One region of the Sphingomonas sp. Leaf30 genome, then DNA from elsewhere that is predicted to be linked to it. Evidence: riboswitches for the same ligand, from Rfam matches in the RefSeq annotation. Region 1 holds a riboswitch; the other holds the start of a gene.
The links. A riboswitch is a leader RNA that binds a small molecule or an ion and turns the genes downstream of it on or off. The one in region 1 is predicted to bind thiamine pyrophosphate.
Positions count from the first base shown of each region.

Region 2: it holds a riboswitch for thiamine pyrophosphate, as region 1 does, so the genes downstream of both, thiC (phosphomethylpyrimidine synthase ThiC) here and ASE89_RS03185 (TonB-dependent receptor) in region 1, are expected to answer to the same signal.

Region 1 covers NZ_LMKZ01000001.1:660,201-666,409, reverse strand. Annotated here, with positions in the region: gene ASE89_RS03190 (phosphotransferase enzyme family protein) at 1-569, opposite strand, end outside; gene ASE89_RS03185 (TonB-dependent receptor) at 584-2,896, opposite strand; TPP riboswitch at 2,967-3,055, opposite strand; gene ASE89_RS03180 (FadR/GntR family transcriptional regulator) at 3,220-3,942, shown strand; gene ASE89_RS03175 (outer membrane beta-barrel protein) at 4,150-5,394, shown strand; gene ASE89_RS03170 (SLBB domain-containing protein) at 5,405-6,209, shown strand, end outside.
Region 2 covers NZ_LMKZ01000001.1:302,500-308,708, forward strand. Annotated here, with positions in the region: gene ASE89_RS01435 (hypothetical protein) at 1-334, opposite strand, end outside; gene ASE89_RS21495 (hypothetical protein) at 582-755, shown strand; gene ASE89_RS01440 (DUF2141 domain-containing protein) at 951-1,400, shown strand; gene ASE89_RS01445 (MipA/OmpV family protein) at 1,470-2,333, shown strand; TPP riboswitch at 2,423-2,530, shown strand; gene thiC (phosphomethylpyrimidine synthase ThiC) at 2,570-4,492, shown strand; gene ASE89_RS01455 (alkylphosphonate utilization protein) at 4,548-4,853, opposite strand; gene ASE89_RS21410 (hypothetical protein) at 4,879-5,004, opposite strand; gene ASE89_RS01460 (hypothetical protein) at 5,173-5,724, shown strand; gene ASE89_RS01465 (YbhB/YbcL family Raf kinase inhibitor-like protein) at 5,717-6,209, shown strand, end outside.

The DNA of each region.
Region 1 (6,209 bases):
GCCGCGATCGGGTCGGGATCGGGCAGGATGGTGAAGCTGGCGACCAGCGGTTGTGGCGGTCGCGCCGGCGCATCGAACCCCTGCGACGCCCGGTGCAGCCGCGCCAGCGCCACGCCCGCCGCCCGCGCCTGCGCCAGCGACAGGAACGGCGTCCAGGAGGGCCGGTCGCGATACAGGTCGACGTCGGGGGCCTTGCGATGCAGTTCATAGGTCCAGTCGCCGCGGGCCGGCGCGCCGCTGTCGCTGGCGGCGAGCGTCATGACCTCGGGCACCGCAATGTGCGGGCTCAGGTGCGCGATGAACCGGTGTTCCGCGCCCAGCTGATCGGGCGTCCGCATCCGGCGGTGATGCCGCTTGAGCAGGAACATCCCCTGCCCGGTCTCGATCAACGCCGCCGCGGAGAAGGGCCGCGGCGAATGCCAGTGCACGTGCTCGAGCGGACCGGCGGCCGGAAACTGCGCGACCACCGTCGCGGCTTCCTCGGCGGTGATCGCCGGCCAGCTCGGTGCGGCCATGTCGGTACCCATCCCGTGGACCAGATGCACCGCCGGCGAGCCCGCGCCGATCATCGCGCCCGCACCGGTCACAGGCCGCGCGAGATGGTCGCCATGACGGCCGCACCACTCCCGACATAATAGGTCGGCGCAGATCCCGAAATCAGCGTCCCCCCGCGCCCGATCACGTCGCGCGCATTGGTTGAGACCGACTGCACCCCCGCCAGCACGCGCGGATCGGTCACGTTGATCGCGTTCAGCCGCAGGTCGGTCCGCTTGCCGTCGAGCATCGACGCCAGATGCACGCCGACCGACAGGTCGAGCGTCGCATAGCCCTTGATGCTCTCGTCGTTGACGAAGGTCGCATATTGCCGCCCGACATATTTCACCGCGACACTGCCGAACAGCCGTCCGTCGTCATAGGTCCCGCCGCCACCGATCTGCACGGTCGGGCTCGAGACCGCATGCCGGCCGCGGGTCGGCAGATAGTCGTCGCCGACCGGCAGGTCGTCGCTGATCCGCGCGCGCAGATATTCGCCCGAGACATAGACGCTGACACCGCGCGCCGGGCGATAGTCGATCTCGGCATCGATCCCGTAGGAACTCTGTCCCCCGGCATTCAGCGTCGAATTGACCAGCGCGCCACCATTGTTGATGACCGTCGCCAGCTGGCGGTTCCGGAAATCATAATGGAACCCCGTCACCGATGCGGACAGCGCGGGGCCGATATAGCGATAGCCCAGCTCCTGCGAGACCGCATATTCGTTCTTCAGCGCGGTCGTCCCCGCGCTGACCAGCGCACCGCCCGCATAGCTGTCGTAGAGCGTGAACTCGTTCGGCGTGCGGAAGTTCGTGGTGATATTGGCGAACAGCTGCTGCCGGTCGTCGATCTCGTAATGCACCGCCGCCCGCGGCAGCGCGGCGAAGCTGTCGAGACGGACGCGGTCCTGCGGGCCCGGCAGGTAGTTGCGCCCGCTGCGCAGGACATTGACGCCCTTGAACCCGATATCGACTGCGAGACGCGGGGTCAGCGTAATATGGTCGGCCAGGAACGCCGCCTTGGTGACCGTCACGGTCCGCTGGTTCTCATAGGCGAGCAGCCGGCCGTCGGCGGTCCGGATCGCTTTTGCGCGATACCCCCAGCGATCGGCCGGTTCGCCGTCGGCACCGACCGCGGTATAGGACTGGACGACGCGGTCGGTGCCGTGATCGAACCACAGCCCTGCGGTCAGCCGGTGGATGCCGCGCTCGATCGTCAGCGTGTTGACCGTGCCCACGCGGCGCTGGTCGCCGGTATAATTGCCCAGCACCGTCGCGACCCCGTCGACCGCACCCGGCAGCGCGATCGGGTCGGCGAGCGGCTCGATACCCAGGAAGTTACCGGTCGTACCGAGCTGCGTCCCATAGGGCGAATTGCCGTAACCGAACTGCAGATAGCTGGTGCTGTCGAGCGTCACCCCCGCGCCCAGCGCCAGATGCACCGGCGCCGACGCATAGAGGTTGCGGAACGGCGCGCGGTACAGCCGCCAGTAATTGGTGTTGCCCGCGCTGTACCGCGCATCGAAGTTGAAATCGCGTCCCTGCGCGCGCCATTCGGCGAGCGTCGGGCTGCGATAGGTCGACGAGTTCGCATCGTTGAACGACAGCGCCAGGCTCGCGCGGTTGCCGTTGCCCCATTCGCCGAGCAGCTTGGCATCGACATGCTGGCGCGTGTCATGGCCGGCACCGCGCCAGTTGCTGGCGCGCGTGTTTGAATAGGAGACGAAGGCCCGCAACCCCGTCTGGCCGATCCGCCCGCTATCGAGCCGGACGAAGCCGCGCCGCGCCGCATAGGATCCGATCGACAGGTCGACGAGCCCGCGCGGCGCCTCATTCGGATCGTCGAGCCAGAGCGACAGCGACCCGCCCGCGCCGCCCAGCGTCGGCGACGCGATATCGACCGCGCCCTGCGCCAGCGCGATGCGCTGCAGATTCTCGGTATCGGCGAACTGCGAGGGATAGGCATAATAATAGCCGATGTCGTTCTGCGGCGCGCCCTCCATCGTCACGCCGATCTCGTCCTGCCCCAGCCCGCGCAACGTCAGGCTCGAACTGGTCGACAGGCCGTAGGGATCGCTCGACGCGACGGTCGCGCCCGGCAGCAGGTTGACAAGCTGGAACGCGTTGAGCGTCGGCGCCTGCTTGGTGATGAACGCCGCGGCGATCGCGCTCTCGGACTTGGGCACCGTCTGATCGGGGAGCAGCCCCTCGGGATCAAGAAGGCCGACCACGCGGATATCGACCGGGTCGGCGCCGTCCCGCGAATCCGCCTGTGTCTGCGCGCCGGCGGGGGCGAAGGCCACCACAGCAGCAAGTGCCACTGCCAGCGCACTGCATGCAACACGGGGCGGCCGGCCCGTCATCAGGTCAAATCGAAGGATCATCACGGTCTTGCGTCCACTCCACACGGAGGGACGACGGACGCGCCGCCAGCCCTCCCTACGCCGGTATCAACCGGATCAGGTTCAGCGGGTCATGGGCTGCAGCCCACCTCTCAGCCGCGCGTCAGCGGCCCCCCGGGGAGCGCGCCGTCTAGGCGGTTCGGTCTTCCGGGGATAGCGTTATTGCCCGTTTGCCCATCCGCAGCGCCTTCCCAGCACACGCGCGACAGAATTATATGACAATCCACGCCACCCAGACGCTTGCAGTGGGTGACAGCCGGACCGGTTTGCGCCACACAAGCTTTATGGAGCGTGTGCTGACCGACGTCGTTGCCCTGGAGAATCGGGATCTGGGACGGAACCTTACGCATGGCATGCTCGACCTGCTCGGCAAGGCCATCGTGACCGGCCAATATACAGATCGGCCCTTCCCAACCGAGGCGGAGATCGCGGTGGCGCATGGCGTCAGCCGATCGGTGACCCGTGAGGCGGTCAAGATGCTGACCGCCAAGGGACTGGTCAGCGCGCGCCCGCGACAGGGCACGATCGTCCAGCCATCGAGCAGCTGGAACCTGTTCGACACCGATGTGCTGCGCTGGCTGCTGGACCGCAAATTCTCGGTCGAGCTGCTCCAGCAGTTCAACCAGCTGCGGATCGGGATCGAACCCGAAGCGGCGGCGCTCGCGGCGCTGTACCACACCGAACAGGACATGGTCGCGATCGAGGCGGGGCTGGCGCGGATGGCCGCTGCGGAGCGCAGCTATGACGATCCGCTCGACGCGGACATCGCGTTCCACGTCGCCGTCCTGCGCGCGTCGCGCAATCCCTTCTACGCACAGTTTCAGTCGGTGGTCGAAACCGCGCTGCGCACCTCGATCCGCTTCACCAACCGGATCAAGGGGCGCAGCGCGAACATCGCCGACCATGCCGCGGTCGCCGTCGCGATCGCCGCGCGCGATGCCGATGGTGCGCGCGACGCGATGCGACGCCTGATCGGCGACGTTCTCAGCCTGATCGCCGAGGCCTGACACCCGAATCGTCGCGACCCGGTGTACGATCAAGGGACAGCACCGTGCGACGCCGTCACTCGACCTGATCGCGCTTTTCACTTATCGAGACGCGATGCCCTTGGGCCCGGTGCCGCGAGTCGCGATTTGACAAGCGCCGGAATAGCTCGAAGGACGAAATGCGACCGCGCATCATGCGGGTAGCAATTGAAAACATGACGGGAAACAATGCGAAGGGCTCGAGACGAGCGAACTGCACGGATCGGCAAGGTCGCGCTCGCGGCGGCCATGACTGGCGGTTTGGTGAGCGGTGCGCAGGCACAGACGGTCAACGTCAACACACCCGTCAGCGTGCCCGTCGCGGGCAATGTCGACCGGTTTCGTGTCGTGCCGGTGATCACCAGTGTCTATGACAGCAACGTGCTGCGTCTCAACGACGCGCGCGGGAGCGGGCCGCGCGACAATATCCGCGTTTCGCCGGCGCTGGCTGTCAACCTGAACCGCATCTTCGGACGCACCCGCGTCACCGCCGGCGGCACGGTCGGCTATGATTTCAACACCCGGTTCAGCGGCCTTGATCGCGAGCGGATCAACCTGACCTCGAGCGTGACGACCCCGGTCGGCGCGCCCTGCAGCGTGACCGGCAGCGCGGCGCTCGAACGCGCGCAGTTCGATCTCGGCGACACCAACACCGTGGTGACCGAGAGCTTCCTGCGCCAGGCCTATGACGTCGGCGCGAGTTGCCGCGCCGCGGCGGGTTTCTTTCCCGCGGTGGGTGTCAACCGCGTGTCGCTCACCAACAGCAGCCGCAAGGTTCTGGACACGAACCAGTCCGCGCTGCGCGCGGGGATCGGCTATGGGCGGCCCAGCCTCGGTACGCTGCAGCTCATTGGCTCGGTTGCGAAGATCGCGCGCCCGGGTATTGAGGATCTGACCGGGATCGACGATTCGACGATGATCACCGACGTCCAGCTGGTCTTCGAACGTTCGGTCGCGCCGCGCGTCAGCTTCCGGCTTGGCGGCGGCATCACGCATGCCGACCCCAAGCGCGCAGCCGTGCCGTCCTTCAGCGGTCCGTCGTTCGACGCGCAGGTGACGATACGACCGGTGCCCCGGTTCACGATCGTCGGCTCCGGCCGCCGTGCGGTGCAGAATCAGAGCTCGTTTGGCGCGACCTATATCATCGCGGACAGCTACAACCTCAACGTGTCCTATCTGCTCTCGGCGCGTAGCACCGCCACGTTGTTCGCCCAGCGCGCGCGACGCGACCCGCGCGGCGAGGATCTGGCGCTCACGCTTCAGCCACCACGGGGCAAGGACAGACTGAACCAGGTCGGTGGCAGTTATGCATTCGATTTTCACCGGTCGCTGCGGCTCAGCCTGAGCGTCGCTCACCAGCGCCGCACGGCCGACAATGCGATTTACGACTATACGGCCACATCCGCATCGGCGGGTGTCACGGCCCGTTTCTAAGGGGATGATGATGAAGATCCGCATGGCGCATTCGCTTGTTCTGCCGTTGCTCATGGCCGCTGCTGCCGCCGGGGCGCAGGTGCCAACCGCGCCCCCCACGCCTGCGCCGGCGGGTGCCGTGCCCAGCGACGGGTATCGGCTGGCCCCCAATGACGAGGTCGAGGTGACGATTTTCGGCCAGGGTCCGGGTCAGGTGGTCAAGACGCGCGTCAAAAACGACGGCACGATCACCCTGCCGTTCCTCGGCGCGGTCCAGGTCCGCAACCAGACCGCGCGAGAACTGGCCGCGGACATCGCCGCCCGGCTGCGGAGCGGCGGCTATTTCGTCAAGCCCGTCGTCAATGTCGAGGTCACGCAGTTCGTCAGCAGTTCGGTGACCGTGTTCGGCGAGGTCGGAACTCCCGGCATCTATCCGCTCGATCTGCAGCTGACCGTCGGCATGACGCTCGCCCGCGCGGGCGGCACGCGTGGGACAAGCGCGGACTTTGCAATCCTGAAGCGCGACGGCGACCCGGTCGAACACCGCATCCTCCTGTCGGACCTCAGCGGCGAATGGAGCGCGGCGACGCTGCTCGAGGCGAAGGACACGCTCTTCGTTCCGGTCGCGCCCGTGGTCTATATCTACGGTCAGGTGAATTCGCCCGGCTCTTTCGCGCTTAAGACAGGGATGACGGTTCGCCAGGCGCTTGCCCGCGCCGGTGGTCCGACGCTCGCCGGATCGACACGGAACGTCACGATCTTCCGCAACGGCGAGAAGCTGAAGAAGGTCGATCTCGACGGCGAACTGAAGGCCGAGGACTCGGTCTTCATCAATG
Region 2 (6,209 bases), 360 kb from region 1:
GATCGGGCGTCACCTGCCAGATGGCCGACAGCAAAAGTCCGAGACGCAGAACCTCCGGCCGGCCCAGCTTTCCGGCGAGCCAATAGGCCCGGTAATAGGTCGTCTCCGAGCCGATCAGCCGTTTATAATCGGCGGTGCCGATCAGCCGCGCGAGGTTTTCCGCGTCCTGGGTCGAGACCTTGTCGAAAACGACCAACTTGTTGCTCGGGCATTCAGGAAGCGGAAACGGAAAGGGCAAATAGCTGTACGGCTTGCCGTCGGGGCGCTCGCCATAGGTGCTGAACATCGCGGGCTGCCATGCCGAGAACGTCTCGCCGCCCACCGGGCAGGTCATTTCTGCAGGCCCACCGTGAAGCGGAGGCAATTGTCGCGGAGCGGCGGTCGGCACGGGCTGGGCCGATTGCAGCAGTATTGCGAGCAAAATCACTATTGTGGTCCCCGATTATGTCGTGCGGAGGATGCTATGAAAGTCGCGATCCGGCGACAACGACCTTCTGCGGGATGCGCTCGCGGTCATCTTCCCGATCGCGCGGTGTACGAGCGGCCATCACCCGGCACGCGCAGATGCTTGTGAGCGCGGCATGACGATCACGCTCGTCATCTCCTTGTCTGCGATTGACGTTTTACCGGGTGCGCCCGCCGACCGCGTGTGCTGCAAAGGCGTTCGCTCCAATCTAGGCGCTGCCGTTGCTGTGATAATTCCGCTACGGGTCGTGGCGATTCCGACCCTGGCGGTGCGCTCGGTTTGGCTCTGACGGTCATGACCGTTATGGAGGGGGCCAATCCGATGGGCCGGGAGGTTTTTCCCCGGTTCATGTGGAGGGGAGCATTGGGGACATGGCTGATCACGGCCAGCCACCATCAGCCACATTATGAACGATACAGGTGCAATTATGAGCTCACTTTCCGGTTCTGGGATCGGCTCTGCGGCACCGACCGGGAGCACGGCGATGCAGGCAGATCGCATGCCAAGGCTGCCGCGCGTGCTGGCCGCGGCGGCGCTCTGGGCCGTTCTGGCGGCGGCGAGCCCGGTCACGCGGCTTGACGTCGAGGTCGACAATCTTCGCTCAGCCAAGGGCTTGATCCGTATCTGCCTGACCGCCGACCCCGACAATTTCCCTGCCTGTGTCGACGATGCCAAGGCACTGACCCGGACCCTGCCCGCCGCGGTCCGGACGACGAGCTTTTCGGGCCTGCCGCAGCGCGGCTATGCGCTGGCGATCATCCATGACGAGAACAGCAACTCCAAGCTCGACACGATCGCGGGCATCCCGCGCGAGGGCTATGGTTTCTCGAACAACGCGGCGGTACGCTTCGGACCGCCGCGCTTTTCCGCGGCACGGTTCATGCTCGCCGGTGATGCTGAAATGCAACAGGTCAGGATGCGTTACATCTTCTGACGGATTGCAACGGACCGAATGGGGTTGCCCCGCGTTGCGCGGTGGAACCTTTTTGTCCGGAGCCCGTCCTTGCGCGCATTCTCACTCGTTCTGACTGCCGCAACTGCGGCCGTCGCCCTCGCCACGCCGGCACTTGCGCAGACGGATCCCAATCCGACCCCGCCAATCACCGATCCCGCCGACAACAACCGGATCACGCTCGGTCTGGGCGTCGCGTCGCTTCCCGATTACGAGGGTGCGGACAGCAACAGCTTCACCCCCGGCGCGGTCGCGATCGGCACGATCCGCGGGCATGACTTCTTCACGCGCGGTACGCAGCTCTACGTGAACCTGATCCCCAATACCGGGTCGGTCGGGATCAACTACGAAGTCGGCGTTATCGCCGCCGTCCGCACCGATCGCACGGGCCGGGTCGACAACCGGCAGGTCCGCGCGCTCGGCAAGATCGACACGGCCTATGAAGTCGGCGGCTTCGTCGGCATCGGCAAGACCGGCGTCATCACCAGCGATTACGACACGCTGACCGCGCGTGTCGCCTATATCCACGACGTGTCGGGCACGCACGACAGCTATGTCATCACCCCGCAGGTCAACTACACCACGCCGCTGTCGGTCCGCACCCTGGTCGCCTTCGGCCTGTCGGCGGATTATGCAGGCAAGGGCTTTGGCCGGACCTATGCCGCGGTCACGCCGATCGGCACGATCAACAGCGGTCTGCGCACCTATGACATCAACGACAGCGGCTTCCGCCGGGTCAACGTCTCCGCGTTTGCTTTGCAGAGCCTGTCGGGCGATCTGCGCCGCGGCTTCGGCGTCGGCGCAGGGGTGCTCTACGGCCGCATGCTCGGCAAGTACAAGGACAGCCCGATCGTCGCGGACGTCGGCGATGCCGACCAGTGGCTCGGCGCGGTGGGCCTGACCTACACCTTCTGATCGCAACCCGCCGATCGATCCGAAACCCCGTGCGGCCCGGCCGTGCGGGGTTTTTCCGTTTGCGCCCCCGTCCGTTGCGCCTATGCTCGCCCTACCCCGGGGGAGCGCCGATCCGCGCTTGAGAGGAAGGCAGGAGCCTTCGACCCGCTGAACCTGATCCGGTTGATACCGGCGGAGGGAGGGAGCGGTCGCCACAGAACCGCATGCCTTGCTCCGAAACCTTTAGGAGCAAGCGCATGGCCGATTACGATCCTCGCATCCCGACCGCCGACATCGGCGTCACCACCGGCCCGATCCGCGGCTCGCGCAAGATCCATGTCGCGGTGCCCTCCAGCCCCGACGTCCGCGTCGCGATGCGCGAGATCGTGCTCGACCCCAGCTGCTCCGAGCCGCCCTTGCGCGTCTACGACACCAGCGGTCCGTACACCGACCCCAGGGCAACGATCGACATCAACGCCGGCCTGCCGCAACTCCGCCGCCAGTGGATCGAGGCGCGCGGCGACGTCGAAAGTTACGACGCGCGTGAGATCCGGCCCGAGGACAATGGCCAGCTCGGCCCCGACCGCTCGGGCGGCGTCCCGCAATTCCCCGGCAGCATCAAGCGCCCGTTGCGCGCCAGGGCTGGCGCCAATGTCAGCCAGATGCACTATGCCCGCCGCGGCATCATCACCCCCGAGATGGAATATGTCGCGACCCGCGAGAATCTCGGCCGCGCGATGCTGAAAGAGTATAAGCGCGACGGCGAAAGCTTCGGTGCGTCGATCCCCGACTTCGTCACCCCCGAATTCGTCCGCGACGAGGTCGCGCGCGGCCGCGCGATCATCCCCAACAACGTCAACCACCCCGAATCCGAGCCGATGGCGATCGGCCGCAACTTCCTGGTCAAGATCAACGCCAATATCGGCAACTCCGCGGTTGCGTCGAACGTCGCCGCCGAGGTCGACAAGCTCGTCTGGTCGATCCGCTGGGGCGCCGACACGGTGATGGACCTCAGCACCGGCCGCAACATCCACGACACGCGCGAATGGATCCTGCGCAACAGCCCCGTGCCGATCGGCACCGTGCCGATCTACCAGGCACTCGAGAAGGTCGGCGGCATTGCCGAGGAGCTGACCTGGGAAATCTTCCGCGACACGCTGATCGAACAGGCGGAGCAGGGCGTGGATTACTTCACAATCCACGCCGGCGTTCGCCTCGCCTATATCCCGATGACCGCCAAGCGGGTCACCGGCATCGTCTCGCGCGGCGGCTCGATCATGGCGAAATGGTGCCTCAGCCACCACAAGGAGAGCTTCCTCTACGAGCGCTTCGACGAGATCACCGAGATCATGAAGGCGTATGACATCGCCTATTCGCTCGGCGACGGGCTGCGCCCCGGCAGCATCGCCGACGCGAACGACGAGGCGCAGTTCAGCGAGCTCTACACGCTCGGCGAACTCACCCACCGCGCATGGCAGAGCGACGTCCAGGTGATGATCGAGGGCCCCGGCCATGTGCCGATGCACAAGATCAAGGAAAACATGGAAAAGCAGCTCGAGGTCTGCGGCGAGGCGCCCTTCTACACGCTCGGGCCGCTCACCACCGACATCGCGCCCGGCTACGATCATATCACCAGCGGCATCGGCGCGGCGCAGATCGGCTGGTACGGCACCGCGATGCTTTGCTACGTGACGCCTAAGGAGCATCTCGGCCTTCCCGACCGCGACGACGTGAAGGTCGGTGTCGTCACCTACAAGCTCGCCGCACACGCTGCCGACCTCGCCAAGGGTCACCCTGCCGCGCAGATGCGCGACGATGCGTTGAGCCGCGCGCGCTTCGAATTCCGCTGGCGCGATCAGTTCAACCTGAGTCTCGATCCCGATACGGCCGAGCAATATCACGACCAGACGCTCCCCGCGGAAGGCGCCAAGACCGCGCATTTCTGCTCGATGTGCGGCCCCAAATTCTGTTCGATGAAGATCACGCAGGAGGTGCGCGACTTTGCCGCGAAACAGAATGGCCCGGCCGACACGTTCCTAGCGGCCGATGTCGATCATACCGACGCCAACCGCGCGATCTTCGCCAAGGGTGCGCATGCCGACGCGGAAAAGGGCATGGCGGAGATGAGCGAGAGGTTCCGCGAGAAGGGCAGCGAGATCTACCTCCCCGCGGACGTCTGATCCGCCACACCCCGAACTCCTCCCCCGGCAGGGGGAGGACCAGGGGGGGCGTCCGTTACCGCTTGCGAACGAACTCCGCGCGCAGGACCAGACCCTTGATCCCGTCGTAGCGGCAATCGATCTCCTGCGCGTCACCGGTCAGCCGGATCGCCTTGATCAGCGTGCCGCGCTTGAGCGTCTGGCCCGCGCCCTTGACGGTCAGGTCCTTGATCAGCGTCACCTGGTCGCCGTCCGCCAGCACGTTGCCGACCGAGTCGCGGACCACGACCGTGTCGTCGTCCGCCGCGCGGGTCGTGGATGCGGCGTCGGCGGCGACCCATTCGCCGCTGGCCTCGTCATAGACGTAATCGTCGTCCGCCATCGTCATCGTCCTGTTTCGTGCCGGATCACTTGAGCGTCGTCATCTCGACGGGCTTGCCCTTGGTCGTCGGGTTCGAGGCGTTCGCCTTGGGCTCCTTCTCGGCCTTGGGCTTGCGGACTTCCTTGTTCGATTTCTTCTGGCTCTTGGCCATGATGCTGCCCTTCCGGCGGGGCGGAGCGCCCCGGGACGGCGACGATACACGCTTGCGCTCGCGCATACCCGTAGATTCGGACCGTCGAATCGCCCCGGCAGTGCGGGCATCGCGGGCAACCTCGGCCCGGTCGGCGCGTTGGGATGAAAAGAGCATGAGGGGGCTGCGATGCATATCGGATCCGGGGCTGCGCCGATCACCCTGTCGCTGCGTGCGGGGATGGTAATGCTTGCCATGGCCGTGTCAGGCTGCAGTGCGGGCGACGATCCCCAGCAGACCGCTGCGGTCGCCAACTTCACGCCGCCTGCCACGCGGACGCCGACCCCCGTGGCGGGGCAGGCGCAGACCACGCCGCTCACCGCCTATGTCGGCAAATATCCGCATGACGCGGTCGATGGCGTCGATTTCTTCGATCGCACCGAGGTGGCCGGCGGGTTGCTCGCGGTGGTCGACGATGCCCGGCTGCGGTCGCTGATCCGCGGACGCTCGGGACCGCAGACGCCGATCTTCCAACGGGGCCGGCGCATCGCCTCCTGGGGGTGCGAGGCGCATAACTGCGGCGATCACAACTGGATGGTCGCGATCGATCCGGCGGGTGGGACAGCGCAGGCCTGTTATCACGATGCCGGTACGATGCGCGATCAGAGCCGCTGGTATGCCGATGGCGCACCGGTCCTGCGCCCCGGCGCCTGTCCTTCGGAGGGTGGAAACGATGCTTGAACACATGCCTGCCTGGCTCGGCCACGCACTTAAAGGATTGCGCGCTGGTGCCGACGCGTTGGTGATCGCCCGGTCCGGTCTCGGGTCGGGCGCGCAGGCCGGCACGGGGTTCGCGACGCTCGACCTGACCAGCCCCGCCTTCGCGCATGAAGGGCGGTTGCCGCCGCGGTTCACCGCCGATGGTGACGGGGTGTCGCCGCCGCTGCTCTGGAGCGCGCCGCCTGCGGGCACCGCCGCGCTCGCGCTGATCGTCGAGGATGCGGATGCGCCGACGCCGCAACCACTGGTCCACGCGATTGTCTGGCATATTGCCGCCGATCGACTGCGACTGGCCGAAGGTGCGATCACAGCCGACGGCGCAGGGACGCCCGATGGCGATGTCGGGCGCAATTCCTATCTGCGCGAAGGCTGGCTGCCGCCCGATCCGCCGACCGGGCATGGCGAACATCGTTACGCCTTCCAGCTTTTCGCGCTCGATGCGGCGC